2 linked regions of the Chroogloeocystis siderophila 5.2 s.c.1 genome follow. Each later gene encodes a partner of the first gene's protein in a complex. Links are inferred from orthologs where the notes say so. Each region holds a gene or a part of one and is shown on either strand. Other genes may lie near its edges.

Region 1 (15,916 bases):
GGAAAGTAATCATCACACGAACCATCTTTGTGCGCGCTTCTCGCAGCATAAATAATACCTGCTTCTACCCAATCGCGCAGCACTGGTTGACGGTAAAAAGGGTTGTCAGGTAGATCAGTATCGTAAGCAAGCGCGAGTGGTAAAACAAATTCCTGTGCCATCCCGCTAGGAAAATCAATAATTTTATAATGCCAAAAGTTACGATCAAAGCAGCCATAGGTAGGGCTATGCGGATTGCGATCTAGTAGTGTCAAAATTTTAGGAATGTTTGCTAAAGCACTACGGGCAAATAAATTGCGGTGAGACATAAACTTAGATTTTAAAGTTCAAGGTGAACATTGCTTCCTTGCTTGACAGGTGAGACATCTTTGACAGTTCGCTTTACTGCATCTGTGTCTACCCGCCGCATTCGTAATTGCACCTCTTCGATTAGACGGCGATTTGCTGCCATTAAATCAGCAACTAAACCAAACATCCACAATTGAAAGCCAATTAAAATTAAAATTGCAGCCAGAATTAAACTTGGTACGCGCGTGCGTGTAGTAGTTTCAAAAAAGAAGAAAAATAACCAACGGAATCCTAATAATACCCCAATACTAAACGGCAAGGTGCCTAAGAACAGAAAGAAGCGTAGCGGTTTGTAGATAATGAAAATGCGCAGGATAGTAAAAAGCGATCGCACAACGTATCTTGGCGTACTTTTAACTAATCGCGACGGGCGCATCACTGGGTTAGTGTGAATTGGTACCGATGCGATCGCGATTCCTTTTTGCCCCGCTTGAATAATTGTTTCTAGAGTGTAAGTGTAGTTATTGAATACATTGAGTTGTAATGCAGCTTCGCGGCTAAATGCCCGAAAACCACTCGGCGCATCAGGAATTTTAGTATTACTCGCGATTCTCACAACCCAACTACCTAATTTTTGCAACAGTTTTTTTGATAGCGAAAATTGCTTGGTTTTCCAAATCGGTCTAGCGCCAACGACAATTTCGGCTTGGTGTAATAAAATTGGTTGGATGAGCGTAGGAATATCCTCAGCGCAGTATTGATTATCTGCATCGGTATTAACGATAATATCCGCCCCAGCCTTAAGACTTGCTTCCAACCCTGCCATAAACGCCTTGGCTAAACCTTGGTTTATTGGAAAACGAACAATGTGATCGACACCGTAGGCTTTGGCGACTTCAACTGTGCGATCGCGACTGCCATCATCAATTACCAACCATTCAATACAATCAATTCCAGGTAGCGATCGCGGTAATTTGGCTAGCGTTGTTCCTAAAGTATGTTCCTCGTTATAACAAGGAATTTGAATAATTAGTTTCATCATTGTCGATGGCGTGCAGCTTTCCTTGAGTAAAGGCGCATAAAACGACTGCACCTACTCGCAGAACTCGGATGGAGCTAAATTGTATAGCAAGCTCCACCTAATGAGTCCTAGAGTTAATAACAATTCAAGGAAATACTTCCTGAGTGAGTTTAGGAAATTGTCTGCGTGATATCAGCGTCTACCAGTAGCGTCGCTGCACCAGATGTGTAGCAATCGTACAAAATCCCATTAAGAGTAGTTGTACCGCCACTCAACCATCTTTGTCTTGTAGAAGTTACCGCATCACCAGCATTACCGTTAACGATGAGTTGATTTGTTGTATTTGATAAATCCAACAAGTCTAAACGAGTCAGTTTTAAGCTGTTATTACCAGTACCTGTCAAGTCAATTATCTCGATACCTTGAATTCTGTTATTTGGTAAAGTTGTTAAGTCAACAAAAACGCCACTACCATCGACAGCTAACGTGTCTGTACTACCACCACCATCAAGGCGTTTAAAGCTAAGAGTATCATTGCCTGCACCCCCGTAAAGCTCGTCGATACCCTTACCACCAATTAATCTATCATTACCTTGTTTGCTAGTAAGGATATCGTTACCCTCACCACCAATCAAAGTATCATTACCTGCTAGTCCTATGAGTGTGTCGTTACCTGCTTTTCCATCAAGGACGTTGTTAAGGCTGTTACCGGTAAGCGTATTGTTGACACTGTTACCATTGCCTATTGTTGCATCATGCGTCAGAACTAGGTTTTCAAAGTTATTGAACAGCGTGTAATCATAGGAAGCGTAGACAGTATCTATGCCCGCGTTTGCCTCCTCCGTAATACCTACTGTAATCACAACATCATACGGTACTCCGTTAAAAGGGTCGTAGGCTGTAACAATTTCTCGACCAACAAAATAAGTATCGTCGCCAACACCTCCTACATTACCACTCTGTAAAGCACCAGATAATGTATCGTTACCACTACCACCATACGCAACGCAACCAATAGCAGGGTATAAAACATCATCACCACTACCCCCATACAAAGTGTCTTCATCTTGAGAGTAGTAGTTACCATTAAACAATCGACTATAACTAGATGAGTAAAGAGTGTCGTTGCCATCACCGCCATATAGAATATCTTCTCCAAGGGACGTTGGGATATCATTACCAACGTTGATAATGTCGTTGCCCCCACCACCGATTAGAGTATTGCTATTAGAGTTACCTGTAATAGTGTTGTTCAGATTGTTACCTATTGCTGTAGTGGCGCGATTCCCGCGTAAGATTAAGTTTTCTACGTTTGCGGTTAATTGGTAGTTGGTATAGGCAATAACGGTATCTATTCCTGCATTAGCTGCTTCAATAATTTCATCATCAAATTGATCGCCTACGATATATGTATCGTAACCATCGCCACCATACAGAAAATCTGAAGTGGAATCACCTAGGTAATAGTTGTATTCCACATATGTAGTGCCAGCATTGAGCGTGTCATTTCCATCACCACCATACAAAATATCGCTACCATCATTGCCACCTAAACCATCATTTCCAACTCCACCATACATAACGTCATTACCATCACCACCACTCAAACCATCGTTGCCTATTCCTCCATCAAGTGTGTCGTTGCCACGTGGTACAAAAATATCAGGGTTATCTTTCGCTTCGCCAAACAGATTATCGTTACCACTACCTCCTGCTAAATAGTCATCGCCTATTCCACCATTAAGCGTGTCATTCCCACCCAATCCTAAAAGACTATCATTGCCTGCAAACCCAAAGATTGAATCTGCAAACTGAGTACTAGTAAGTGTATCGTTAGCAGATGTGCCATTATATAGTTGCCATAACTTTTCTGCCTGAATGTTAAGTAGAAATATGGTTTAATCTTGACAAAAATTTCCTATTGTCTATCTACAACTTCTGTAGAGAAGTAGAAGCTATTGATGTTAAGCTAAAGGGATTTTTGCCTCAAAGTTGATACTTTGAGATTAAGGTGTTAGGGACTATTTAAAATATAAACTTTCTGTAATGAAAATGATAAATTATGAGCTAAATTAAAGATTTAGCAAAAAACGGGCGAAATTTAAATTATTTGAAGGTATGTAGCAGAAAAAGCTAAACATCCGCAGGATTGAGCCGCATCATTGCCCAGGTTGTATAAGTACCAATCGGACTCCAAAGGAGATAAGGTACCAGTAAAAGTGCTGCCCAACCAGAAATTGGCAATACAGTGAAAGTTAATAAAAAACCGATAATTGCACCAGTACCACCAATAATTGCGCCCACCTTGAGGCTGCGTGTTTTAAACATTACTGGAGTGTACGCAATCGTAACTATTTCTAGTAATAAATAGAAGCCCATTAGTAACCAAGTAAAGTTTGTACCTGGATTGCTTTCCCAAACAATGTATGCTGACCAAGCACCGCAAATAAAAATAATTGTCCAAATAATGGGAATTAATGGCTCAAATGTCAACCAGCCAGGACGACGCAAGCGTCTAAACCACTGGCGATCGCCTCGCGTTATCAAGTTCGCACCCAGCGCAACAAGGAAAGCAACAGCCCCAATTACCATCCAAGACCTAATCATGTGCTGCCCTCGCTCCTCTACGCTGCATCACTATTATCTAGCGATTGTGCCACCTGACGTACAGAATTATTTGTTAAGGCAGGTTGCGTTTACGTAGTACATTAGTATAAGACTTTTGACACCAGGACCGCCGAAAAATTAGCAGCTAAACAACCTGAGCTAGGTGTCAACCGAATTCTTTTTGGTAATGCTTTGCAAGTGTACCACCAATGACATCGAGTTTACGTAACATTTGTTTAAACACTTGTTTCACAGAGTTCTCGGTAATCCATAGCATTGCACTAATTTCAACCGTTTAATGCTAGTTCACTAAAAAGCACAGGAGAAGCTTTGGTGCGAAAGGTGCAAGATTTTGGCAAACAACTCATCGAAACATTTTTTACCGTAAAGCAAACAGCTATACAACTGAGTGCGAATACTTAGTTAGCATGGGTAGAGTGGGTAACTACTGACTCTACTCGGCGATCGCCCTGTTCAATTTCCGTATTTTCATAGTGTTGCTTTTTAATTTATCTATGGCATTCTGAGGTACAGAAATATTTTTTATAATGCAATCAAATTACTATATTTTTTTCGATGCAATCTTATATATTGTGTTACCAATCTATTCTTGAGCGAAGAATTAAATTTCTGGTATCATACTGGAGTGGAAAATTTAAGGATGCTATACCTTGGAAGTTAGTTAAACATCTAAGCTTTTCTGCATGGAAGCGAATAGCTGTTTATTTGGCACTAGACTACATTGTTCTCCCTGCTGATCCATTGCACAAATTGCTTCCTAACAGTGTATTTACAGATACATTATCTTCTGCTTTTACCGTTATTTTATCTATCGCAATTTATATTGTCCCTGAGTTGAAAGCTGTTGGCAAAAACAATATTCAAGGATAGGGGCTTAACCTTTTATTGTTCAATAGATTAGAATCGGGTGAGCATTACCCACCCAAATAAATTAACTAAAGATACTGCCAAAGAATTCAACCGCTTCTTGTAATGCGGTAATAAAAATATCAATTTCCGCACGCGTATTGTAAAAAGATAAGCTTGCGCGTGCGGTAGACTGGACACTGAGATGACGATGTAGCGGTTGAGTGCAATGATGTCCGGCTCGAATTGCCACACCAGCTTGGTCTAAAATAGTCGATAGATCGTGTGGGTGAACCTCACCCGCAGTAAATGCAGCGAGTGCCGCCCTACCTAAACCTGCTACTTTGGGTTTAGGACCATAAGTGTGAATTTCGGGAATTTGTCCGAGTTGTTCCCACAAGTAAGCTGTTAACTCAGCTTCGTACGCATAAATGTTTTCCATACCAATCGCACTTAGATAGTCTACTGCTGCACCCAGCGCGATCGCTTCGGCAATTGCTGGAGTTCCTGCTTCAAACTTATTTGGTAGATCTGCGTAAGTAGCATGGTCTAAAAAGACATCCGCAATCATTTCACCACCACCTAAAAATGGCGGCATTGAGCGGAGTAAATCTAGTTTCCCATAAAGGAATCCGATACCGGTCGGCGCGCACATTTTATGTCCAGAAGCAACGAGCCAATCGCAGTCGATCTGCTGCACGTCAATTGGCATATGCGGTATGCTTTGGCAAGCATCAATTAATACTTTGACACCGTGTTGATGCGCGATCGCTGTAATTTCTTTAACTGGATTGATACAGCCTAACGTATTGGAGACATGAACTGTCGCGACGAGTTTAGTTTTTTCACAGATCAGTGATTTGAAGTGTTCTAAATCAAATTCTTCGTCGGGTGTAAGTTCAACAAATTTAAGTACTGCGCCGCTGCGTTGTGCAAGTAATTGCCAAGGAATTAAGTTGCTGTGGTGTTCCATCACGGAGAGAATAATTTCGTCTCCTGGTTGTAGAGTGCTTCCCCAGCTATAGGCGACTAAGTTAATTGCTTCCGAGGCGTTACGCGTGAAGACAATTTCTTGGCGCGAGGCGGCGTTGACAAAAGCTGCGACTTTATCGCGGGCGGCTTCGTAAGCATCGGTGGCTTTCGCGCTGAGGGTATGTACTCCACGATGTACGTTGGAATTGTACTGCTCGTAGTATTCGCGGAGTGTGTTGAGGACGAGGAGTGGTTTTTGCGATGTCGCGGCGTTGTCTAGGTAAACTAGGGGCTTGCCGTTGACTTCTTGGTGGAGGATGGGAAAGTCGTTACGGACGCGGTCGGCGAGGGTTTTTTCTCTGGTGAGTGTCATGGTTGGAAGGAGGTGATGGAACCACAAAGGCACAAAGGGCACGAAGGATTTTGTTAGCGATTGATGGTTTTGGTTAGGGTTTGTTGCAGGGAGAAAACAGGGATTTGGTTGATGATTTCGGCGGCGAAGGCGTTGATGAGGAGGTTGCGGGCTTCGTTGGCGTTGAGTCCTCGGCTTTGCAGGTAGAAGACTTCTTCGTCATCGAGTTGACTCACGGTTGCGCCGTGGGCGCATTTAACGTTATCAGCGGTAATTTCGAGTTGGGGTTTGGTGTCTACTCTGGCTTTGGGTGAGAGGAGTAAATTGCGGTTGAGTTGGGCGGCGTCGGTTTGTTGTGCGGGTTTAGGTACGAATATTTTACCGTTGAAGACGGCATGGGCGCGATCGCCAACGATACATTTATGCAGTTGGTGACTTGTACCGTAGGGATGATTGAGTGCGAGGTTGCTGTGCGTATCGGTGAGTTGATTTCCAGTAATTTTAGTTAAACCGTTGAGCGTAGTTTGAGTTTGTTCGCCTGTTTGGAAAATGTCTAAGTTATGGCGTGACAGTCTTGCGCCTAAATTAATTGCGTTACAGGTGTAGCGGCTATCGCGTGCTTGGGCGATCGCAGTTTTACCAATATGAAATGCTTCTGGGCTATCGCGCTCGATTCTTGTATGGTTGACTTGCGCGTTTTCTTCGAGCCAAATTTCGGTTACAGCGTTGGTAAAGTAAACAGGTTCGCCAACTTCGGCTTCACTTTCTTCCGCTTCTAAATTTGTCATTTGATTGAAATAATCTTCAATTAGCGTGACGCTACTACCTGCTTCGGCGACGACAAGACAACGCGGTTGAGTAATGATGGGTGTGACACTTGCAGTCGAGATGAATAAAAGATGTATTGGTGTTTCTATAACAACATTTTTAGGTACCCATACGACAGCAACATCCGCGATCGCCGCTGTGTTGAGTGCGGTAAAAACTTCTTCTGTCCCTGGAATTTGCGCTAAGTAGTTTTCTAACCGCGAACGATACGCTGGTGGTAGGCGATCAAGGTTACTCGCGACAACGTCATCGGGTAGAACAACAGCTGATAACTCAGGTGCATAAATACCGTTGACAAATACTAAGCGACTGCGATCGGCTTCTGGTAACAGCAGCGGTTTAAATGCAGCTAAATCAGGTACTACCGACGGCGCTGCTTGAAACTTAACTTGCTTTAGCGGTGAAACATCTGTAAATCGCCACTCTTCATCGCGAGTTGTTGGGAATTTCGACTGATGAACAATTGCTGTGGCGCGATCGCGGATTGCTTGTAGCCAAGATTCTGATTCTTGAGTGGCGATTGCTTGTGTTTGAGCTTGGCTTAACAACTCACTTAAGATTCCCGTATCAACATTATTAGAAGACACAACGCCAACTTCATTCAGGTTAGGAGTGACTTGAATACTCATCTTGCTCCCACCTCAGATGCATTCTCTTCTAGCACCCAATCGTAGCCACGCGACTCTAATTTGAGTGCCAATTCTTTACCACCACTCATTACAACTCGACCACCTGCCATCACGTGTACAAAGTCTGGCACGATGTAATTGAGTAACCGCTGATAGTGGGTAATTAAGAGGATGGCATTATCGGGAGTTGCTAATTGATTTACCCCGTTCGCGACAATTTTGAGCGCGTCAATATCTAGTCCTGAGTCGGTTTCGTCCAAAATCGCCAGTTTGGGTTCAAGAAGTGCCATTTGGAGAATTTCGTTCCGCTTCTTCTCGCCACCCGAAAAACCTTCGTTGACACTACGGTCAAGAAAAGTTGCATTCATCTTAACAATGTCTAACTTTTCCTGTATCAATTCATCAAAATCAAAAGCGTCTAATTCTTCTAAACCCTGTGCTTTACGGCGCGAGTTGTAAGCAACCCGCAGAAAATCCAAGTTCGTCACCCCAGGAATTTCTAAAGGATATTGAAATGCCAGAAAGACACCACTTTGGGCGCGTTTTTCTGGTTCCATTTCTAACAAGTTTTTTCCCTGGAAGAACACTTCACCGCCAGTCACTTCGTATGCTGGATGTCCTGCTAACACTTTGGAAAATGTGCTTTTTCCAGAACCATTAGGTCCCATAATGGCATGGATTTCACCTGCTTTAATTTCCAGGTTGACACCTTTAAGAATTGGGTTTCCGTCAACTTCTGCTGTCAAATCCCGCACCGACAGCACAATTTCACTATTTTCTACAATCATGTTTCTTTCTTTAGCGTCATTTATTTTAGCAGGACAGGCAAGATGCCTATCCCCGCGTTAGCCTACACTACCTTCAAGCTTCAAACTCAACAAGCGATCTGCTTCTACCGCAAATTCCATCGGTAACTGATTGAAGACATCTTTACAGAAACCGCTGATCATCATCGAGACAGCATCTTCAGCCGAAATACCGCGCTGCGTAAAATAAAATAGCTGTTCTTCACCAATCTTAGAAGTAGAAGCTTCGTGTTCTACTTTTGCAGTGTTGTTTTGCACTTGAATGTAAGGGAAAGTATTTGCATGAGCATTATCCCCAATCAGCATTGAGTCGCACTGCGAATAATTTCTTGCGCCTTTCGCGTTCGGGCTGACTTTGACTAAACCACGATAGCTATTCGAGGAACGTCCCGCAGAAATTCCTTTAGAAACAATCGTGCTACGCGTATTTTTGCCGACGTGTACCATCTTTGTTCCCGTATCAGCTTGCTGCATATTATTAGTTAGTGCAACTGAGTAAAACTCGCCTACCGAGTTATCGCCGACTAATACACAGCTAGGATATTTCCAAGTAATTGCGGAACCTGTTTCAACTTGCGTCCAGGAAATCTTAGAGTTGACTCCTTGACACAAACCGCGCTTCGTTACGAAGTTGTAGATTCCACCCTTACCATTTTCATCTCCAGCGTACCAATTTTGTACAGTAGAGTATTTAATTTCTGCGTTGTCTAAGGCGACTAATTCGACGACTGCTGCGTGTAGTTGGTTCGTATCGTACATCGGCGCAGTACAGCCTTCGAGGTAAGAAACGTAGCTACCTTCTTCAGCAACGATCAGCGTTCGTTCAAATTGTCCCGTATCGCCACTATTAATGCGGAAGTAGGTCGATAGTTCCATTGGACATTTAATGTTTTTAGGAACGTAGACGAAGGAACCATCACTAAACACCGCACTGTTTAAGGCTGCAAAGTAGTTATCTGCAACAGGGACAACGCTACCAAGATATTTTTGAACGAGTTCAGGGTACTCGCGTAGCGCTTCGGAGATCGAACAGAAGATCACGCCTTCTTTCGCTAGCTTTTCTTTAAACGTTGTGGCGACTGAAACGCTATCAAAAATAGCATCGACTGCGACATTAGAAAGCCGCTTTTGTTCGGATAAGGGAATACCCAATTTCTCGAAAGTTTCTAAAAGTGCGGGATCGACTTCTTCAATGCTATTGAGCTTGGGTTTCTTTTTTGGTGCGGAGTAGTAAATAATATCTTGGTAGTCAATGGGCGGATACTTGACATTAGACCAAGTCGGTTCGGTCATTTTCTGCCACTGACGAAAAGCTTTGAGACGGAACTCTAGCATAAACTCTGGCTCTTCTTTCTTAGCAGAGATCAGCCGTATGACATCTTCATTCAGTCCACGCGGAATTGTATCTGCTTCAATGTCAGTGACGAATCCGTATTTGTAGGGCTGATTGACTAGGGTTTTGACAGTGGCACTCATGGTTGGTGTTCTCTCGTGTGCTGCAATAGAATCTCTTTAAAGCTCGAAGACGGGGTAAAATCTGCTTTTGACGTTTTTAACTTAACTGCTGTTACAATGAAATCAACTAAAACAACAACTATGTTGTTTAATATATCTCCATTTTACGCTACATTAACAACAGGTATGTTGTCAAAGTAAATTTTTCACCTAAAAACTTTGGTAAGAAGATGGCGATTACGCAGCAGCAGCCTTCCACAAAGCAGGACATTCTGCATTATCTACTTAAACAGGGTCAGGCAACAGCCCAAGAACTTGCTACGCAGTTAGAAGTCAGTCCCCAAGCAATTCGTCGTCATCTCAAAGATCTAGAAGCCGAGGATCTCATTCAATACTCAGCCGCACAAGTAGGAATGGGACGCCCGCAGCACATTTATCAACTAAGTTCCTTAGGACGCGATCGCCTACGTCGTCATTCAACTGATGCAGACAGTTACGGCGATTTTGCTGTTTCGCTACTCGATACTTTAGCGGAAACTGTAGGGCGCGAGCAGATGAGTTCGATTTTACGCAAACAGTGGGAACGCAAAGCAATTGAATATCATGATCGCTTAGGTCATGGTTCTTTAGAAGAACGCGTTGCCAAATTAGTCGAGTTTCGCAAAGCCGAAGGTTTCATGGCGGAATGGTATCCGGTTGACTCAGAGGATACTAGAGAAAAGGGCGATCGCTTTATCGTTACCGAGCATAACTGTGCTATTTCTAATGTTGCTGAGTCATTTCCTAGCGTATGCAGTCACGAACTCGAAATGTTCGCAGCCGTTTTACCAGACTGTATAGTTGAGCGCACGCATTGGATTATTAATGGCGAACATCGTTGTGGTTACTTGGTACAAGCGAAAAAGCCAACCAGCAAATCAAAGTGAGGTTTATATCAATCTTTCTACAATCAACTAAAGCGATATAAACTTTAATCTCTGCTATACAACTCGCAATTGAACTCTGACTTTTGCAATGAACGCACAACAGCCATCAATCCAATTTTTGACTTTAGAAGAATCAGCCAAGGTCGATGCCGCATTGCTATCTTCTTCAGAAAAATTTCTGACTAGATTAACGATTTCTTCTTGGAAGCTATTGAAGCATATTGCCCAAGATTACAACGTAGCAGTAGAAGACTTAACAACTCAGCAAATTATTGATTGGTTCGAGAAAGATGGAAAAGTGCGGCGAGAACAAGGTAATGAATCTGCATACCTCAAGTGGTAAACCATAACAGAGGTCAGATTTAAAAGCTACAAGATGTAACAGAAACCCCCGTGTAGAGATTTCTTCTGCATCACAAACTTTACAAGACATTGTTTCTAAGCTTCTATACTCTCCTCAATTGCTACGACCCACAGAGTTAGTGTGCGCTCATCACACTTTGTTTCAGTAGCCTCGACTTCAGTCGGAAGGCGTCTACAATGCATACAGCAAATCCAACGATCATTCCTTCCTATCAACAATAAATGCTCGCAGCCCAGCCGCAGTTGCACCGTGATAATCTTCTGTCCAACTATCACCAATGTGCCAAGCTAATTCAGGATCGCATTGATGCTTCGCTAAAGCTGTCATAAAAATTTCTTTATCAGGTTTCGCCGCGCCTGCTTCAGTAGAAATCGTAATTGACGCAAAAAACTGTTCTAACCCAAGTTCTGCTAAAACTAAATAGAGCCGAGAATCGAAATTTGATATTATTCCTAACTCAATTTCTCGCTGTTGCCATTGTTCTAACGCAGGAAAAACATCAGGATATACATACCAAGGCTCAGCCGTGGCAAAATATTGATACAACTCGGCAAAGAAAGCTGAAAAATCGGTAAATTGATTGAGAACACCGACTTGCTGAAACGTTTGCTGTGCAACTGATTTCCACCAATGAAATTCACAGCTAGCAATCTCATCAGGTTCCATTTCTGGAAAAACTGGTGGCGGTGCTGCTTGGAAACTTTGCAGAAAGGCTTGATTTAATGTTTTCGCTGAAATATAGATTCCAAATTTTTGTGCTACCTCGCCATAAACTTGACCGACGCTACCTTTGACGCCGAAAAGCGTACCAACTGCATCAAGAAAAATGATTTTTGGTTTTTGCATCATTTGTTGTTAGTTGTTAGCCTACGGCGATCTCTAATCATACTCTGCTAATCGTTACTATTGAAATTATTTAGCCAACTCGGTCAGCGGGCTAGTTATCCAATTAATTCCTACCTTAAGTTTGTGACCTAAAGTCGGCATACGATAAAGATATGCTAAGCGACGAGCGACATAAGCTAAAGGACCATCAAGCTGAATTCCTAATCCCGTAAACGTTGCATTGTCGGTTCCCAGCGTCATCATTTCGCCTAAATGTTGATAGCAAAAGGGAAGTAAAGGACGTTGTGTCAACGAAGCCCAAACGTTCCAACCCGCATAGTCAGCTTGTTGAAACGCTGCTTGCGCGGTTGCGGGGACTTGTTGTCCTTCTACATCGCGACAGTCAGCTAAGTCGCCCAAAGCAAAGATTTCGGGATGGTCGATAACTTGTAAAGTAGATGTTGTTGTTAGTTGACCGCGCTGATTTTGCTTGAGTGGAAGCGATCGCACTACAGGTGCAACGCGCGTCCCTACTGTCCAAATCACGATATCGACAGGAATCGTATCAACTTGATTTTTGTATTCGAGTGCGATCGCTTGTGGTTTAACTTCTTGGACGCTAGTTTCTAAATCTATCCAAACCCCTCGCGCCTCTAGTGCTTTATTCGCAGCGACTCGATTATGTTCTGGCGAGGTTCGCAAGATTTGATCTGTCATTTCAATTAATCGAATGCGCGCGCGGTTTTCTAGGCGATCTGCTAATTTGCACGCCAACTCAACACCGCAATAACCTCCTCCCACAATTGCTACACGGATTTTATCGACGGGAGATTCTTCTAACCGTCTTAGTCTAGCGTCCAAGCGATATGCATTCTCAATTGTTCGGAACGAAAAAGCATACGATGCTGCGCCAGGAACCATATCCAGCGGAGTTTCACCACCCAACGCCAAAACGAGGCGATCATAAGGAATGTCTGCACCTTCTTGCAGATGAACGCGTTGGTCATCAATATTAATTTCTGTAACACTTCCTTGATAAAAGCACACACCCGTGCCTGCTAAAATTTCTGAGAAGGGTGGTGCTATTTCCCAAGTTTGTAGTTCACCTGTGAGGAGTTCATAAAGTAGCGGTGAGAATAAGAAGCGATCGCTTTGATCGACAAGTACAATTTCTGGTTTTTGCGACTTCCAGGGTAGTTGTGACAATCTTAAGGCAGTGTAAAGACCACCAAAACCACCACCGAGGATACAAATTCGTGCAGGTTGCTGGGTCATAAGTTTAGTCAAGCATAAGCAGCAGGGCTTCTTTCAGGATAGCAAGCGAATTACCAAGTCACGTGATCGCTTAACTGAGTCACTAGCTTCTTGCCAATTCCTGATACGCGTTCCAAATCGGCGAGAGATGTAAAAGGTTTTTCTTGACGTGCGGTGATAATGCGCTGTGCTAGTTTTTCACCAACACCAGGTAACGCCATTAATTCTTCTAAGCTAGCTGTATTGAGATTAACTTTTGTGTCAACCACAGCAGTCGCGTGATGCGCGCACTGTTGCTGTTGTTCTTTAATTTTTCTTTGCACATGGACTGGTACACCCAATTGCGCCGTTGCATAAAGTCGCTCAAATTCTTGCACGTAATGCGCTGCAACGGTAGAGTTGTGTAAGATTAACAACGTTTCATCATTTTTTTCATTCGCTGCGGCTGACCAATTATGCGAACCTGTAATGATAATTCGTTTGTCTACAACACCAAACTTGTGATGTAACGAATCACCTTGCGAGAGTTGCAGTGTTCCAACAGTTGCGATCGCCTTTTGCCAAGGACGATTATTTTGTTCATACTGACAATTGTCGCTCAATGCTACTCCCATCATGTCTAGTGCTTCACTGTAGGTACGGAAAGCAAAACTTGGATCAATTAACGCTCGAATTTTGACACTTTGTTGGTGTGAATTCTCTAAAATATTCGCTAATCGTTGTTCAGAAAAAACGAATAAAGCTAAATCTACAGAACTTGTGGCTGTACTAAGTACTTGACCAATTAAACCATTAGTGCTGCGGTTCCAAGGAATAGTAGGCGATGTTGGCGAAAACTGTACAGAAATATACGTGTTACCAACTTGAACGTGCTGCGGCGATCGCAGCGGCTTTTTTAAACCAAATTGGCTATCGAGTTGACCACCAGGACCATCACCCCACATTAAATCAAATTCTTCAATAAATAGCTTGGCGAGTTCTGGGCTATCAATTTTCAAAAGATTATTCGCATTACCAATACTGCTAGGAAAACCAAAATCGCCATGAACATCACTTGTCGTAAAGTTTGCAGACGTTACAATTACAGTCCGTTGATCAACAACAACAAATTTGTGATGCATCAAGCCGCTACCTGCTGAACCATCCGCCGTATCGTCAATCCAAGGAACTCGTGCTTGGTTGAGTATGACTAAAGCATCACCTTGATTAATTTCATCAGGAGTCATTTTGCCATCTCGGTTGCGATCTACTAACGCCTGAAATTCTTGGTAGCGATCGCGATCGCGTTGTGGTAACTTCTCTACTTCTGCGGCGCTAAGGCTACTCCACGGACGGCTATAGTTATTTTCCAAAACAACTCTAACTTTTACCCCAGTATTGTGGCGTTCGACTAAAGCTTGCGCAATTTTAGGTAAACGTAGTTCTTGAATTGCAATGTCAATGGTAGATTGCGCCGCAGCGATCGCCGCAACGATTTTTTCCTCTAAATCATCGCCCTGTCGTTTTTGCTGGCGATAAGGTTCTTGATATTCTGCCGATTCTCTATGATTAAAATACACCTCAACGAAAGGATCTTGTGGTAGAAGTTTTGGTTTTTGTTGCGACTGTACTGAGCGACACGCGGTTAAACTCAGCGACAGTAGAATTAACAGGCGACTTACAGTAGCAGATAGTAGAACAGGCACGGAAGAATTTGGCAATCATGGCTGTATCGATTTTTCCCATCAAAGATGTGCGATCGCACAACCACTCAAGCGATATCCTGAAAGAAGCAACCTCAGCTAGCCAGTCGCTGAACGATTGAGAGCTTGACACTATGCAAATTTATCTAGATTACAGTGCGACAACACCACCACGCCCTGAAGCGATTGCCGTCATGCAGGCAGTTTTGACACAATATTGGGGTAATCCCTCTAGCCTACATGAGTGGGGTGGACGTGCTGCAACAGTATTGGAACAAGCGCGAATGCAGGTTGCTAGCTTAATCAATGCACCAGCAGAGTCGATCATTTTTACTTCTGGGGGTACAGAAGCCGATAACTTAGCAATTATGGGAATTGCGCGTCAGTACTCGCAACCACAGCACATTATTATTTCGCAAGTAGAACATCCTGCAATCACTGAACCAGTTAAACTACTCGAGCAATGGGGTTGGCAAGTTACTCGCCTACCAGTAGACACGCAAGGAAGAGTCAATCCACTGGAATTAAAAGCAGCATTACGCAGCAATACAGTTTTAGTTTCGATCATCTACGGACAAAGTGAAGTAGGAACATTACAGCCAATTGAGTCTCTATGTAGAATCGCGCATATGCATGGTGCTTTATTTCACACAGACGCCGTGCAAGTTGCGGGAAGATTACCCATTGACGTACAACAACTTCCTATTGATTTACTGTCGCTTTCTAGTCATAAAATCTATGGACCTCAGGGTACGGGAGCGCTTTATGTACGTCCTGGCATCGAAATAGTACCATTACTACTTGGTGGCGGACAAGAATCACGCCGACGTTCTGGCACAGAAAGCGTACCAATCATTGCCGGATTTGGTGTAGCTGCGGAACTCGCTGCGCAAGAGATGACTTTAGAAACACCTCGTTTAATTCAACTACGCGATCGCCTTTTCGATCTACTCAGCAATACACCTTATTTAATTCCTACAGGCGATCAGACTTCGCGTCTTCCACATCATGTGAGTTTCTGCCTTGCATATACCGATGAA
Region 2 (15,884 bases), on another replicon or contig:
GACCCCTTAGCCAGATTGAAAGTCAAACTCCGGAAATAAATCTGAGTGACTTGAGAGACTTGGAAGGAACATTGCAGCTGTTGCAGCAAACGCAAGTCTTGTAACCATCGGATTTTCATAGAGTTTTGGGTCACCTTATCTGCTGACCTGACTAACTCCTGACTAACTATAGAAGTAAGGGAATCTCAATCAAGTTGGATTGCTGCCAAAATTTGTCCAACTGTGACTGTTTGTCCTGGTTGACAGAATACGTCGGTAATTGTACCGCTACTATCTGCAAGCACCGCAATTTCCATTTTCATTGCTTCTAAGATAACGAGGCGATCGCCAGACGCAACGCGATCGCCAACTTTAACAAGTACTTGCCAGACATTTGCCGAAACGTGTGCAACGATCGCTTCCAAATCGTCAGGAAGCACGATTTCTGGGGTAGGTGACTCGTCGGATTGTTGGAGACTTTCTTGACGGGTGAATTCTCCCGCCGCAACCCAGCGATCGCGTTCCGCAGCAAATGCCGCCTGTTGTTTAGCTTTAAAAGCAGCAATACTCGACGCATTCGCCTGCAAAAACTCGCAATACTGCCTGAGACTAAAAGTTTCTTCCTCAATCTTCAGCTTCACCTTACCCTGAATCACATCTTCGCGGTAGCGCAGCAATTCTGCTGGCGACACGGGGAAAAAGCGAATTTGGTCGAAAAAGCGCAGCAGCCAAGGTTGCGAAAAATCCTCAGTTTGTTTGTAGCGATTCCACACAGGAACAGTGCGCCCCACAAACTGATAGCCGCCTGGACCTTCCATACCATAAATACACATATACGCACCGCCAATCCCGACTGCATTTTCCGGCGTCCAAGTGCGTGCAGGATTATATTTAGTTGTTACTAGACGATGACGCGGATCAAGCGGTGTGGCAACCGGTGCGCCCAAGTAGACATCTCCCAAACCCATCACTAAGTAGCTGGCGTTGAAGACAATTTCGCGTACTTGCTCAATGCTTTCTAACCCATTAATTCGGCGAATGAATTCAATATTACTCGGACACCAAGGCGCATCCGCACGTACTGACTGCATATATTTCTGAATCGCAAGTTGCGTCGATTCGTCATCCCACGAAAGTGGCAGATGTACCACCCGCGTTGAAACTTCCATATCATCAACTGGTGGGAGTTGCGACTCTGCAATAGCAAGCACATCGAGCAGTTCTTGAACGGGGAGAACTCGGCTATCGTAATGCACTTGTAGCGAGCGAATTCCTGGAGTGAGATCGATTATTCCCTCTAAGTAATTTGCTGTGAGCCACTCCATCAGCGCGTGTACTCGAAAGCGCAGATTGAGATCGAGGACGAGTGGACCATATTCGATGAGTAAATATTTATCACCCGCTTGGCGATAGGTGACAGCGATTTGCGTTGGTGACGGAGGAATCTCGTCTAAAATCGGTGAAAGCGAATTGGTGACATCAGTTAATTGGGTTGGCGTTGCGGCGATCGCCAATGTGGCAATTTGACGATCTTGCTCTAATTCGCGCTGTCGCGCCTCAGCCGCAGTTAGACGATAAAAGCGCACCGTGTCTCCTGGTTTGAGTTGTCCAATTTTCCAAAGTTCCGATTGGACGATCGTTGCTGGACAAACAAATCCACCCAGACTCGGACCATCGTGTGCCAAGATAATCGGCATATCACCTGTAAAATCAATCGTGCCGATCGCATAAGCGTTGTCGTGAATATTCGATGGATGCAACCCCGCCTCACCACCGTCAGTCCGCGCCCAACGCGGTTTAGGACCAATCAGACGAATTCCTGTGCGCGCCGAGTTGTGATGAATTGTCCACCGAGTGGCAAAAAACATTTCAATGTCTTCTGCGGTGAAGAAATCGGGCGCGCCGTGCGGACCATAAAGAACGCCAATTTCCCACGCATTTGTATATTCAGGAATTAATTCACTGGGTAACGATGCGATCGCGTTAGGTTTCCCTTGTTCTAATCGCAAAACATCTCCCGCACGCAGTGTGCGTCCCGCGTGTCCGCCGAATTGACCTAGAGTAAACGTTGCTTTGCTGCCCAAGTATTCGGGTACATCAAATCCGTGTTGAACCGCAACATAAGTGCGATAGCCATGTCCCTGAATTGTTTTCAATTTCAGTGTACTGCCTGCACTCACAGAAATCGCGGTCCAAAATGGTACGGGTTCGCCATCCAGCGTGGCTTTCATCGTTGCACCCGTTAAGCAAATAACAGTATCGCAATGGAAGCGCAACGTTGGACCCATAACGGTACATTCCAACCCAGGTGCTGATTCAGCATTGCCCAAAATTCGGTTTCCTAACCGAAATGCTAGATGATCCAGTGGTCCTGATGGCGGTACGCCAATGTTCCAATAGCCAATGCGTCCTGGGTAATCTTGAATCGTTGTGTAAGTGCCACCATCTAGAACATCAATCGTGCGCGGCTGATATGAAAATGTGTTGAGATAGCGCGTGCTAACACTTCCCTCCATAAACGCCGGACTCGCAATGACCTGGCGTAAATAGTCGAGATTCGTTTCTATTCCCGCGATTTCTGATTCATTCAGCACCGTTTGCAGTTGAGCGATCGCACCTGCGCGGTCTTCTTCATGAATAATAAGTTTTGCAAGCAGCGGGTCGTAAAACGGCGTGACTTCGGTTCCGGTTTCAATCCAAGCGTCACAGCGGAGGTTTTGGGGAAAGCGAACCGCGCTCAGTAACCCCGAACTCGGCTGAAAATTCTTGTGCGGATCTTCGGCATAAATTCGGACTTGAATCGAATGACCTTGAGGTTGATAAGTATAATTTTCTAAAAACGTCGCATCACCTGCGGCAAGTCGCACCATCCACTCTACTAAGTCAATTCCGCTCACCATTTCGGTGACACCGTGTTCTACCTGTAGGCGCGTGTTTACTTCCAGAAAGTAAAATTGTTGCGTTGCAACATCGAAGACAAATTCAACAGTTCCCGCCGATTGATAATTCACAGCTTGTCCCAAGCGCACCGCACAGTCATACAATTGCTGCCGTAGCGCGTCACTGATTCCTGGGGCTGGAGTTTCTTCAATGACTTTCTGATTGCGACGCTGCGTCGAACAGTCGCGTTCTCCAAGGGCAATCACTCGACCACAACCATCACCAAAGATTTGCACTTCGATATGGCGTGCGGTTTGAATGTATTTTTCTAAAAAGACACCGCTTTGCTTAAAGTTTGCTTGGCTCAAGCGCTGCACTTTCTCAAAAGCATCTGCTAATTCGGTATCATTAGCACACACTTGCATTCCAATTCCCCCACCACCTGCGGTACTTTTGAGCATTACCGGATAGGCGATCGCGGCGGCGGCGTGTTGTGCGTCTGTTAGACTCTCTAATAACCCAGTTCCTGGCACTAACGGTACTTGATTTTGTTCGGCTAACTCGCGCGCCGTATGCTTTAATCCAAAGCAGCGAATCTGTTCGGGCGTCGGACCAATAAAGACAATTCCGGCGGCGATGCACGCTTGGGCAAATTCGATGTTCTCACTCAAAAAGCCATAGCCTGGGTGAATTGCCTGCGCGCCAGTTTGTTCTGCGACTTCGAGAATGCGATCGTACCGAAGATAGCTTTCTGCAACCGGTGCAGCCCCAATACACGCCGCTTCAGTTGCCATAGAAACGTGCGGTGCGTGCGCATCTGCTTGTGAATAAACCGCAACTGAAGCAATCCCTAAGCGATCAAGTGTCCGAATTACGCGACAAGCAATTTCACCGCGATTGGCAATCAAAACTTTATTGAACATGAACATTCCACTAACCGCTGAATGAGTGCCAAAAACCACATTTAACAAAATTAGGGAGCAGGGTATTTCCCACTCCCTACGCTATTAACTAGCCTTCTAAATCCACGCTATTTGCTTCAACGGGGGATACGCCCGCACCGCAGTGGTTCTCCATTTGTGGGGACTTTGAGGAGTCTAGAAGCTCCTCAATATTGGGGGGTTGGGGGCAAATTCAGAATTTTGAGGTTGATACTGATACAACTGTAGCTCGCTATGAATCTAACTTACGATTCGCTTACGCTGCGTCCCACACAATCAATCGAATCGGTGTTGGATTATAAGCATTACAAGGATTATTAATTTGCGGACAGTTAGAAATTAACACCATCACATCCATTTCCGCACGCAGATCGACTCTTTTGCCTGCTTCCGAAATGCCGTCAACGATTTCTAGTGTACCGTCTTCACTCACGGGAACGTTCATGTAGAAATTTACATTGCTCACCAAGTCGCGTTTGTTCATTTCATACTTACTGAGTTCTAGCAAGTAATTTTCGACACAGGCATGAAGATGCTTCTTGTGCAACCCATAACGCACCGAGTTGCTTTCCATGCTGCATGCACCACCCAGCGTATCGTGCTTGCCACAATCATCATAGATGACAGTCATCATCACGTTTCCTTCGTTGGAAATGAGTTGTGTGCCGGTAGTGATGAAAATATTACCTTGGCGAACAACTGTGTCGGGTGCGCTGTATCGCTCGGAAGGGTCATGCGCATTGTAAAATAGCGTATCAACCGCTTGATTTGCTTGTAGGTCAATAATGCGCAAAATTTGCCCTTTTTTGATCACCCGCGACCAAGGTTGACGCGCAGGCAAGACCTCATCATAAATCGCTGTGGATGGATCTAGTTCGGTTGGTAGTGTGGCAACCATTGTTTTTCTCCTCTAAAAAGCTGTGAACTATCCTGATATCGCAATAGTCAATTAGGACACGATGGAAGATCAATTTTAATTCTGACCTCTGATTCCTGACTCCTGACCTCTGCTATAACTACATCTGAGCGAACAGCGCATCAGTGTTGATAAAACCGCGAATCGCTTCTTCGTTCGCAGTGCGACATAAATCGTCGGGTGCCGGCGCAGGCGATCGCCAAACTGTCAGCTGAATCGGCTTGGGCTTGTAAACAGTATCAGGATGCAACACGTGCGGACAGTTAGAAATGACAACTAACACATTCATCTCCGCCCGCAGGTCAACAAAACTACCAGGTTTCTCACAGCCGGTGATGTATTCTAGATCGCCGTTGGGATGCACTGCTACACGACTGAATAGATTAATATTGGGCATCAGATCTTTGCGCGTTAAGCCACGTTTACCCAATGCTTTGAGGAAGTTGTTCCGCGAGTTGTTGTAATCGCTTTCGCCGTATTTTGCCGCGTTGCTAGCAGCATTGCTACATCCGCAGATCAAATCGTGATATCCAGAGGTATCTTCTGTAATGGAAAACAGAATCCGTCCCATGTCAGAGTAGATCACCATGCCCTTTTTCAAAAAGGCATTGAACTGAATTTTGGCAGTATCAGCAACATTCAGTCGCTCAATTGGATTGTCCGCGTTGTAGCAAATGAGCGAAACACCTTGCGAACCTTCCAAGTCAGTCACACGTAGGGTATTTCCCCGCTTGATGACATTATGCCAGTACGCGCCACCAGGCAGTTTTTCATCGAGTAAAATCAGGCTGGGTTCTATCGCTGCTGATGGTAGAACAGATGTTTGCACCATGAAAGTCTCCTGTTACGGTTAGATGAGATGTTAGAAATTTGACATTCTCAAATGGCAAAGCCCAGGAGTCACCAACACTTCAATCCTGTGTGGCTCTCCCGGGCTTTTTTCCCGCCGTGTGACCAACTCGTATCCGGCACTCAGAATCTCAAGCTGGCTGCTTCTCTTGGACCAGCCACTCGGTTGTTAATTTACCGAATCGGAACCCTAGAAGCACATTCCTGTTTAATTACTATTTGAATTTTTGTGTCAAGTATTTTTTACTATAATACTCAATATTGCCAAAAATGCAATCCCCCTCCCAGGGATATAGCATAGATTAGAGTGAAAACAGTGGCAAGGTAATACTTCACCGGCAATGAGAAGAATGATTCTGAGCCTCTATCGTGTTCCAATCATAGAAACTCAGAACCGTTACTCTAACTTTTATCCCTAACCCCTGACCTCTGCTATATTCTGTATACAACGTGCCTTTAGATCCATTTTCGAGCGCTGGCTTTGGTTCAAGTTGTTTACCCTCGTGGTTGCATTGGGTGGAAAGTTGCTCTAGTACAAATACTTGGGCTATGCAAGCAGATAGTTTGCATCACGGGGAAGTTGTGTTCACGCGGCAGCAAACGGCAGGGCGCGGTCAACATGGGCGAACTTGGTATGCCCCCCCTGGGGTATTGACAGCTAGTTTTGTTCTTGATCGTCTACATAGTTCGCAATTACCAGGACTGAGTTTAGCCGCAGGTTTAGCAGTGATTTATGCTGTGGAAGATTTACTTCCTGATTTGTCTTCAAAGCTGTGGCTGAAGTGGTCGAATGATGTATTGATTGAAGAGCGCAAGTTAGCAGGAATTTTGTGTGAAGCTGCGAGTCGCGGATCTCATACTCGTGTCGTTGTTGGCATTGGACTCAACCGCTGTGCTGATTTCACTCAAGCTGGTTTAGATCCTGATTTAGTCAATAGCGCCGTCAGTTTATATCAAGTTTCGGAAAGTGTGCCAGAGGAATTAGCACTGTTAGAAAGATTGCGACACTATTTACTGCAAGTTAGTGACATTTGTCAACGCGATGGAATCGCAGCCTTAATTTCACAGTTGCGCGATCGCGATTTTCTCTATGGTCGTCCCGTGACGATAGAATTGGCAGGCGAGCAATTGTCTGGTCAAGCTGTTGGAATTGATACGAGTGGTCGCTTGTTATTGCAGCTACAAGCAGAAGTTAAGGCTTTGGTGTCAGGACGAGTTGTGTGGTGGAAAGACAAGACGGTCAGTTCGGTTACTGACTGATAGGATCAAAATAACGATCAATAACGTTTTAGTACAGCAATTATGGCATTGAGTAATGTGCGCGATCTGTATCAACAGGTCATTTTAGAACACTATAAAAAACCCCGACACAAAGGTAAAACGCATCCGGTGCATCGCCAGCAACGCGGACATAATCCTTCCTGCGGCGACATGATTGAACTCACCGTACAGCTAAATGATGCAGGTGACACAATTGAAGATGTGAAATTTGAAGGCGAAGGATGTGCGATCGCGATGGCATCAGCCGACTTAATGGCAGATGCATTGCGTGGTAAGCAAGTTACTGAAGCATTATCGATGGTGCAGCGTTTTCAAAAGATGATGAAAGGCGAAGATGAGTTTCCTAAAGAACTCCGCAAACTTAATGTGATGCAAGGCGTATCGCAGTTTCCTGTACGAATTAAATGCGCAAACCTCACCTGGTATACGTTAAAAGCTGCCTTGGAATCAACTCATAATACTGCTAGTGCTGGATTTGTCAGTAACGAAGACACGTAAAATATGATACGTTTGACCTTTAAACATCTTCTTCATCCGCAGGATCTAGCTTACAGCTAATTACCAAGTAGATGGACATAATTAAATATCACACGTGTTGACATCGGGTAATCGGTAATGGGAAGTTGAGCAATATTCTTACCAATTACCAGTTACAATGACCAACCCTTTTTAGGTACGTTGATTTTCACCCACTTAATATAGCTAACTGCCTTGTATTACACTTCATCAATGTCATGCTCACAACAGCTGAATTTTTTCAACTTACGCAATGGGCGGGTATCACGACACTGGTTGTCGCGATCTTAGCGATCGCAGGCTTTATCTTTAAATGGGGCGTTCGGTTTCAATTGGTGGGAGTTACAGGCTTCATGGCGGTACTCACAGGCGGTTTATTTGCGTTGAGTTTAGTTCCAATTGTGCGCACGGTAGTTCCTGGTGCGGTACGGTATTCCGTCGTTTACGACAATGGGGCAACGCAAGCCGTCATTTCGATACCGCCAACAATCACTGAAACAGAATTAGAAGCAACGCTACGGCAAGCAGCTAACGACTTATATTCCTATGGTCGCCTCGGTCGCGAACAAGATCAACTAAATATCCGCGCGCGAACCGTCATTCATCCTAAACTTGGCGTTTCTCAACCGTTGTACTTAGGAGATGTTAGGCGATCGCTGCGTAATCGAGAAGACGAACAAATCCAAATTGAAATTTTTTCTGATAAATTCGCAAAATTACCAAAATCTTCAGCATAATTTTCGGATAAACTAAGCATCGATGAATCAAACGACACAAACTGCTACTAACGTCCTCACGCTTGCTGTTGCCCCCGCACGAGTGTTACGCGGGTCGCAAATTTTGTCGCAATCAGGAGAAGAAATCGCCAAACTCGGCAAGCGTCCGCTCATAGTTGGCGGCGATCGCACGCTGGCTGTCACCTTACCGCTACTGCAACCTGTATTAGAACAGCAGCAATTACAAGCTGCAACGGCTGATTATGGTTGTGATTCGAGTGAAGCAAGTTTAGTAATGCTTAAACAAGCAGTAGCCGCGCATCAAGCCGATTTGATCGTTGGTACAGGAGGTGGTAAAGCCCTCGATACTGCAAAACTACTCGCACATCAATGCAACTTACCTGTTGTGACAATTCCGACATCAGCAGCGACGTGTGCTGCTTGGACAGCACTTTCTAATATTTACACCGATCAAGGCGGCTTTCTCTACGATGTCAGTTTATCGCGGTGTCCCGATTTGGTACTACTCGATTATGACTTGATTCAGACAGCACCCCAGCGTACCTTAGTTGCTGGAATTGGCGATGCGCTAGCAAAGTGGTACGAAGCTTCGGTTAGTAGCGCCGCTTCTGAAGATACTCTAACTATCGCCGCTGTACAACAAGCGCGAGTCTTACGCGATATTCTGTTTCAAAAATCTGTCGCCGCACTGCAAGCACCAGGAAGCGCGGCATGGCGTGAAGTTGTCGATGCAACCATATTACTTGCTGGCGTCATTGGGGGACTTGGTGGCGCACAATGTCGGACTGTCGCCGCCCACGCGGTACATAATGGGTTGACGCATCTACATATTCACGAAGTCGAAGGAAGCCCCGTCGTTGTACGGCGGGGTCTCTCCGACCACAGCATTCATGGTGAAAAAGTTGCCTATGGGATTTTGGTACAACTGCGGCTAGAAGAAATGCTGCAAGGCAATCAACTCGCGGCTACCGCACGGCAACAGCTGCTCAAATTTTATGACGAAATTGGATTGCCAAAAACGTTGAATGATTTGGGTATGGGAAGTATTACAATAGAAGACCTGCAAAGGTGTGTTGAAATAGCCTGCAATCCGCAGTCAGACATTCACCGATTACCCTTTAAAGTTGCACCCGAACAACTTATGGCGGCGATGGTTTCGACAACAGCACCGATGAGTAATTCCCTCAATCCTTCTGTAAGGATGATTCCCGATGAGGTAACTGAATGAGTTTGAATTGGATTCCAGCCGATCGCATCCAAAAATTACCCCCGTATGTGTTTGCCCGCTTAGACGAACTCAAAGCCAAAGCGCGGGAACAAGGGCTGGATTTAATAGATTTGGGAATGGGAAACCCCGATGGTGCGACACCGCAACCTGTCGTAGAAGCCGCGATCGCCGCCTTACAAAACTCAAAAAATCACGGTTATCCTCCCTTTGAAGGAACCGCAAGTTTCCGACGGGCAATTACCGATTGGTATCATCGTCGTTATGCAGTGAAACTCGATCCTGATAGCGAAGCATTACCATTACTCGGTTCCAAAGAAGGATTAGGACATTTAGCGATCGCCTATATTAACCCTGGTGATGTTGTTTTAGTGCCTTCTCCTGCGTATCCCGCACATTTTCGCGCCCCAGTCATCGCGGGTGGTGAAGTTTATAGCTTAAATTTGTCACCCGAAAACGATTGGTTAATTGATTTATCAAAAATTCCCGAAGCTGTTGCCCAAAAAGCCAAAATTTTATACTTCAACTATCCGAGTAACCCTACTGGTGCGACTGCACCCAGAGAATTTTTTACCGAAATTGTCGCCTTCGCGCGCAAATACGAAATTTTATTAGTCCACGATTTATGCTACGCCGAACTTGCCTTTGATGGTTATCAACCCACCAGTTTACTCGAAATTCCTGGTGCGAAAGAAATCGGCGTTGAATTTCATACACTTTCTAAAACCTACAACATGGCAGGCTGGCGCGTTGGCTTTGTTGTCGGAAATCGCCACATCATTCAAGGGTTACGCACGCTCAAAACAAACTTAGACTACGGAATCTTCGCCGCCCTGCAAACTGCCGCCGAAACCGCACTTCAACTCCCCGACGTCTACTTACAAGAAGTCCAACAACGCTATCAACAACGCCGCGATTTCCTGATTAAAGGATTAGCTGAACTCGGCTGGGATATTCCCAAAACCAAAGCCACTATGTACCTATGGGTACCTTGTCCTAAAGACACAACTTCGACAAACTTCGCGCTTGATGTCTTACAGCAAACCGGAGTTGTCGTCACCCCAGGAAACGCCTTTGGCGCTGCGGGTGAAGGCTACGTGCGGATTAGCTTAATAGCAGAATGCGATCGCCTCCAAGAAGTGCTGAATCGCTTCAAACAAGCAGGAATTGGCTATAGCAAAGAGGTCAGGGGACGCGCCGCAGACCTACCGGTTCAGGGAGCAGAGGTCAGGGTAGGATTAGCGAAGGGGTCAGGGTAGGATTAAGTTCTCTCTTAATTTTTATCCTCTGCGTTCTCTGTGCCTCTGTGGTTATTTACAAATCTCCAACCTCTCGCACAACCTGCTGCGAAACGAACGGCAAAAGCTGCTGATTCTGACAGTGCGCCCTACCCTCAACAAACACCACCAAAAGAAAAGGTTGCTGACCAGGAATTTCAATATAAGCCGCATCATTACGCACCTGAGATGTCCACCCCGCTTTAGACCACAACTGTGCATTATCCGGCAAACCTGCACCCAAAAAACCCGTCACTTGATTTTCTTCCACATCCGTCGCTAAGTTCAAATCGCGTTGCAGTAAACTCATCATCGCCTGCGATCGCTCACTCGATACCGCCACACCCCCAACAATACTGTGCAACAACCGCGCCGTCGCATTCGTTGTCAGCATATTGCGATTTTGCATCATCTCGCCTAAGTACATTCGTTCGCGCCCATAGGGACCTTCACACCAAGTTTTTTGATTGACATTAATCTTTTCGATTTCTTCCCAGCCCAACGACTGAAAGTAGCGGTTAACGATATTACGCTGCGATTTCCACGTCTCAAATGGTCCTGGTGGCAATTCGGGACCGCTTGTCGTTCCACTCAAAACATCGACAACTAAACTTGTGGCATCGTTACTCGAGTCGACCATCATATCGCGGATTGCGCGCTCTAATTCACCCGACGTCTGCACCAGACCATTTTCTAACCATTCGTGGATAGCGACGAGATAGAATAACTTGACGACGCTTGCTGGATAAATTCGTTCATCACCACGATAACTGAATCCTCGTACTTGGTAATTCCAAAAGGCATTAGGACTTAAAGCCCCGCCAGTGTTTACCGGAACCGGAGAGTCGTAGACAATCCATGTCAAAGCCAAAGAATCTTGAGGCAATTGCGGAAATTTTGCCCAGGTTGCTTGTAGAATGCGATCGCCTTGGTTTTTAAGTTGTTCGTCTTGTAAGAAGAAAGTCATAGGTTAAAGGGGCAAGGCAATGGCTTGCCCGTACAATGTCATCAATAAGGCAAGGCATTGCCCGTACAATGTCATCAATAAGGATAATGTCCTAATTATATTGATTGATGGTGAATTAAATTATTAGATTATAGGAATTGGGTCAGAAAGCAACAAAAATGACAATGACCGTAAAAGAGTTACAAATAATTGAATATGTGTGTCAAACGCATTTGAATATTTATGATTCTCCTAAATGCGATCGCTTGGCAACGCAGGCAGCTAAAGGGCGAAATTTACGGGTAGTGTCGCAAGAAGATGCAGCGATCGCGGTGTGTTTGTGTGAAGACGATTATCCTGGCTGGCTGTTGCGCTCAGATGTTGGGAAATTGCAAGTTGCAACGCAGGCGTATCAAGCTCAGCTTGTGGCAGAAGCAGAAATTAGAACGTTCATACCGCAAGTCATTGCGTTTACTCAGGCGGCGATGCAGCAGCCAAATTATTACCTTTGGGGTGGTAGTGTAGGACCTAATTACGATTGTTCGGGTTTGATACAGGCGGCGTTTGCTTCTGTTGGGGTGTGGTTGCCTAGGGATGCGTATCAGCAAGAGGCGTTTGCACTAGCAATTACGGTAGAGGAAATGATACCAGGAGATTTGGTGTTTTTTGGGGTTGAGAAGGCGACTCATGTCGGGCTTTTTTTAGGAGATGGTTGTTATATTCATAGTTCTGGCGAGAAAATGGGGCGCAATGGCATTGGGATTGATCGGTTATCGGAACAAGGGGATGCGGTGAGTCGGTCGTATTATCAGCAGCTAAGGGGTGCGGGAAGAGTTGTTGAGAGTTATACAGGAGCCAGGGGAGCCAGTAGTGCAGTGCGGGAGGTCGGTTGCGTGCGGAGGTGTCCTCCGTTGAGCAAACCGACCGTGAGGTTCCCTCTGTTGTAGCAACTGGCGTGAGCAGAGGAGTAGGCAATAGAACAATGAAAAGTATTGTTGTGGCGGGGAATGTGGAGCAAAATGGGTTTTCAGTGGATTACCCTGATGTTTCAGTGGTGGTGCCGGTTTATAACGAGGTGGAAAGTCTTCCGCATTTGATTGAGGCGATCGCTGCGAGTTTGCAGCAGTCGCAGTACAGTTATGAAATTATTTGTGTCGATGATGGTTCGCATGATGGTTCGGCGGAGTGGTTGAAGCAGCAAGCTTTACTTCGTCCTGATTTGCGATCAGTGTTGTTGCGGCGCAATTATGGACAAACGGCGGCGATGGCGGCGGGATTTAATTATGCTGCGGGTCGGGCGATCGTGACTTTGGATGGTGACTTGCAAAACGATCCGGCGGATATCCCGCTGCTACTTGCTAAGTTGGAGGAAGGTTATGACTTGGTGAGTGGTTGGCGTCACAAACGGCAGGATGCGGCTTTGACACGGTTGTTGCCTTCTAAGATTGCGAATTGGTTGATTGGGCGGGTGACTGGGGTGCAGTTGCATGACTATGGTTGTTCGCTCAAGGCATATAATGCGGAACTTGTCAAGGACATGCATTTATATGGCGAGTTACACCGCTTTCTTCCGGCGTTGGCTTTTATTGAGGGGGCGCGAATTACGGAATTACGAGTACGTCACCATGCGCGGCGGTTCGGTAAGAGTAAGTATGGCTTGTGGCGTACATTTCGTGTATTGATGGATTTGTTAACGATCTGGTTTATGAAAACGTTCCTGACGCGCCCGATGCACGTGTTTGGTTTGTTTGGGCTGGCTTCAATGCTATTGGGAACCGTGATCGGTTTGTACTTAACGTTTTTGAAGTTGGGTTTGGGGCAGAGTATTGGCAATCGTCCGCTGTTGATTTTAGCGGTTGTGTTATTTATCGCTGGGGTGCAACTTTTTTGTTTTGGGTTGTTGGCAGAGTTGTTGATGCGTACTTACCACGAATCGCAAGGACGACCTATCTATCGTGTGCGAGAGGTTTTGGGAAAAAATATTAAGTAAAGTAACAATGGTATGTGGGTAATGGGTAATGGGAAATTGTTGATAACTTTGCCAATGACCAATTACCAGTTACCAGTTTTACCTACTTAATAACGTTACCCATTAGCTGAACTTTGAACGTTTTTCAGACGCTTGATCCTCAACCGCGCCGTAACTTGCAAATTCTCTTTGTTGCGGGTTTATTGTTTTGGTCGAGTTTGGCTTCGTTGTTGCCAACGTTACCACTTTATATCAGCGATATTGGTGGGACACCGCAGCAGATTGGCATTGTCATGGGAAGTTTTGCGATTGGGCTGTTAACTATGCGCCCCTGGTTGGCACAATTGGCAGACTTGCGCAGTCGCAAATTGGTGTTAATTATGGCGCTAAGTGCGGTTGCTTTAGCCCCGTTGGGTTACTTGATGGTGAAATCCTTATGGTTATTGACGATTATTCGGGCGTTTCACGGAATTAGTATTGCAGCTTATTCGAGTGGTTATACAACTTTAGTCGCGGATATCGCCCCAGCCAAAAGTCGCGGCGAAATTATCGGTTACATGAGTTTGGTAAATCCGATAGGTATGGCGTTGGGACCTGCTTTAGGTGGTTATTTACAAGCGAGTATCGGTTACACGGCTTTATTTTTGTTATCGGCTGGCTTGGGAATATTGGGGATATTATTTGCATCTCAAGTTTCTAACCCAGTCGCTGATTTACACAAACTTCAAGCAACAGATAACCGCTTTTGGCAACTCTTGTGTAGTCCGCGAATTCGGACTTTGGCGCTGGTGTTGCTGTTAGTTGGGCTAGCATTTGGCACTTTGAGTACGTTTGTGCCTTTGTACATTAAATCTGTAGGTGCCGATTTTAATGTCGGTTTATTTTACACCGCAGCGGCGATCGCCAGTTTTATCATCCGCATTCCGACAGGCAGGGCAAGTGATCGCTACGGACGTGGTTTGTTTGTTACGATTAGCTTAATTTTTTACACCGTATCAATGTCGCTGTTGTGGCTAGCCAACGGCGCTACTGTGTTTTTAATCGCTGGCTTTGTGGAAGGATTGGGGGCTGGTATCTTAATTCCGATGGTGGCTACCGTAGTCGCTGATCGCACGTTACCACAAGAACGCGGACGAATGTTTGGTTTGTGTATGGTGGGGTTTGATGTCGGAATTGCGATCGCAGGGCCTGTTTTGGGGGCGATCGCGCAGCAAGTTGGTTATCGTCATCTTTTTGGCTTGGCGGCTAGCTTGACGGCGCTGGCGATCGTCGTTTTCCTCACGCAATCAAGTAAAGACATCCCACATTCCCTACGCTTTGCACTCGGTAAAGGTAGAGATGTTTATGCATTAAGGTAAATAAAACGGGCGAGGAGGGATTCGAACCCCCGACACCGTGGTCCGTAGCCACGTGCTCTAGTCCACTGAGCTACACGCCCTAACTCTTGCGAGTATCTATACTATCACGAAAAAGTGAAATGACACAAATTTCGCAAAATTCCTCTAACTTGACGCATTTGGATAACCAGGGACAAGCCCAAATGGTTGATGTTTCGCACAAAACGGCGACTGTGCGCGAAGCTGTTGCGGCGGCGAGTGTGCGAATGTTGAGCGAAACTTTTGCCACAATTCAAGCAGGAAATGCCCCTAAAGGTGATGTTTTGGGGACTGCAAGACTTGCGGGAATTATGGCGGCTAAACAGACATCAAATTTAATTCCGTTATGTCACCCTTTACCGTTACACAAAGTCAAAGTACAGATTGAGCCAGATTCACACTTACCTGGTTATCAAATTACTGCGTTAGTTAAAACTAAAGCGGAAACGGGTGTAGAAATGGAAGCGTTAACAGCGGTGTCTGTTGCAGCATTAACTTTGTACGACATGGCAAAAGCTTTAGAAAAGTCGATTTCGATTGAAGCAATTCGCTTAGTGAGTAAATCCGGTGGTAAGTCTGGAGATTATCATCAAGCTGAGTAGCGTGAATACAAATATATTTGTACAAAAATCCGTTTTTTAGCTTGAGTAAGGCAAAATGACGTTGTTCGATAAAGTCCAACCGTTTTTAGTACTGCTATCGATTTTAATCGGGCTAGTACTAGCTCAGGCAGTATGGTTTAGTGATGTAGCCTCAACAATCATTGTACCGCTGCTGGGAATCATGTTGTACGCAACGTTTTTGCCACTGCCTTTGCAACGATTCGGACGAGTGTTGCGCAACTTTAAGGTGACACTTGCAAGCTTACTCGTTAACTTTCTCTGGACACCTCTTTTTGCTTGGGGGTTGGGTGCTGTGTTTCTGCAAGGTAGCCCTGATTTACGAGTTGGGTTACTGATGCTAATGGTTACTCCTTGTACAGATTGGTATAT

Evidence for each region.
Region 2: the proteins of NIES1031_RS14780 (region 1) and sufU are in contact, whole or in part, in a solved structure (PDB 5XT5), measured with the Bacillus subtilis proteins. The link is inferred for Chroogloeocystis siderophila 5.2 s.c.1 from one-to-one orthologs.

The regions. Positions count from the first base shown.
Region 1 is NZ_MRCC01000011.1:178,733-194,648, forward strand. Bases 3,999-6,897 are described here. They hold NIES1031_RS14780 (SufS family cysteine desulfurase), read right to left. Parts: upstream 6,129-6,897; coding sequence 4,869-6,128; downstream 3,999-4,868. Other genes in these bases: NIES1031_RS23865 (hypothetical protein), read left to right, coding at 4,493-4,807; sufD (Fe-S cluster assembly protein SufD), read right to left, coding at 6,182-6,897. In the rest of the region: NIES1031_RS14755 (hypothetical protein), read right to left, coding at 1-308; NIES1031_RS14760 (glycosyltransferase family 2 protein), read right to left, coding at 320-1,330; NIES1031_RS14765 (calcium-binding protein), read right to left, coding at 1,480-3,204; NIES1031_RS14775 (TspO/MBR family protein), read right to left, coding at 3,443-3,916; more of sufD, read right to left, coding at 6,898-7,564; Fe-S cluster assembly ATPase SufC, read right to left, coding at 7,561-8,352; Fe-S cluster assembly protein SufB, read right to left, coding at 8,410-9,846; iron-sulfur cluster biosynthesis transcriptional regulator SufR, read left to right, coding at 10,056-10,751; NIES1031_RS14805 (hypothetical protein), read left to right, coding at 10,840-11,094; NIES1031_RS14810 (HAD-IA family hydrolase), read right to left, coding at 11,314-11,961; NIES1031_RS14815 (NAD(P)/FAD-dependent oxidoreductase), read right to left, coding at 12,028-13,215; NIES1031_RS14820 (DUF655 domain-containing protein), read right to left, coding at 13,266-14,879; NIES1031_RS14825 (cysteine desulfurase family protein), read left to right, coding at 15,011-15,916. UniProt on the Bacillus subtilis protein: Type II cysteine desulfurase that acts as the initial step in the SUF-like Fe-S cluster assembly pathway.
Region 2 is NZ_MRCC01000013.1:20,029-35,912, forward strand. Bases 5,739-8,605 are described here. They hold sufU (Fe-S cluster assembly sulfur transfer protein SufU), read left to right. Parts: upstream 5,739-6,867; coding sequence 6,868-7,344; downstream 7,345-8,605. Other genes in these bases: NIES1031_RS15795 (biotin--[acetyl-CoA-carboxylase] ligase), read left to right, coding at 6,082-6,825; NIES1031_RS15805 (Ycf51 family protein), read left to right, coding at 7,581-8,099; NIES1031_RS15810 (iron-containing alcohol dehydrogenase family protein), read left to right, coding at 8,122-8,605. In the rest of the region: NIES1031_RS15775 (iron ABC transporter substrate-binding protein), read left to right, coding at 1-104; uca (urea carboxylase), read right to left, coding at 186-3,782; NIES1031_RS15785 (urea amidolyase associated protein UAAP2), read right to left, coding at 4,057-4,698; NIES1031_RS15790 (urea amidolyase associated protein UAAP1), read right to left, coding at 4,817-5,548; more of NIES1031_RS15810, read left to right, coding at 8,606-9,327; NIES1031_RS15815 (aspartate aminotransferase), read left to right, coding at 9,324-10,583; NIES1031_RS15820 (serine hydrolase), read right to left, coding at 10,639-11,568; NIES1031_RS15825 (C40 family peptidase), read left to right, coding at 11,733-12,494; NIES1031_RS15830 (glycosyltransferase family 2 protein), read left to right, coding at 12,530-13,537; NIES1031_RS15835 (MFS transporter), read left to right, coding at 13,651-14,874; cyclic pyranopterin monophosphate synthase MoaC, read left to right, coding at 14,994-15,494; NIES1031_RS15850 (arsenic resistance protein), read left to right, coding at 15,550-15,884. UniProt on the Bacillus subtilis protein: Part of the SUF-like system that mediates the biosynthesis of iron-sulfur (Fe-S) clusters. Acts as a sulfurtransferase and thus transfers sulfur from SufS to SufB.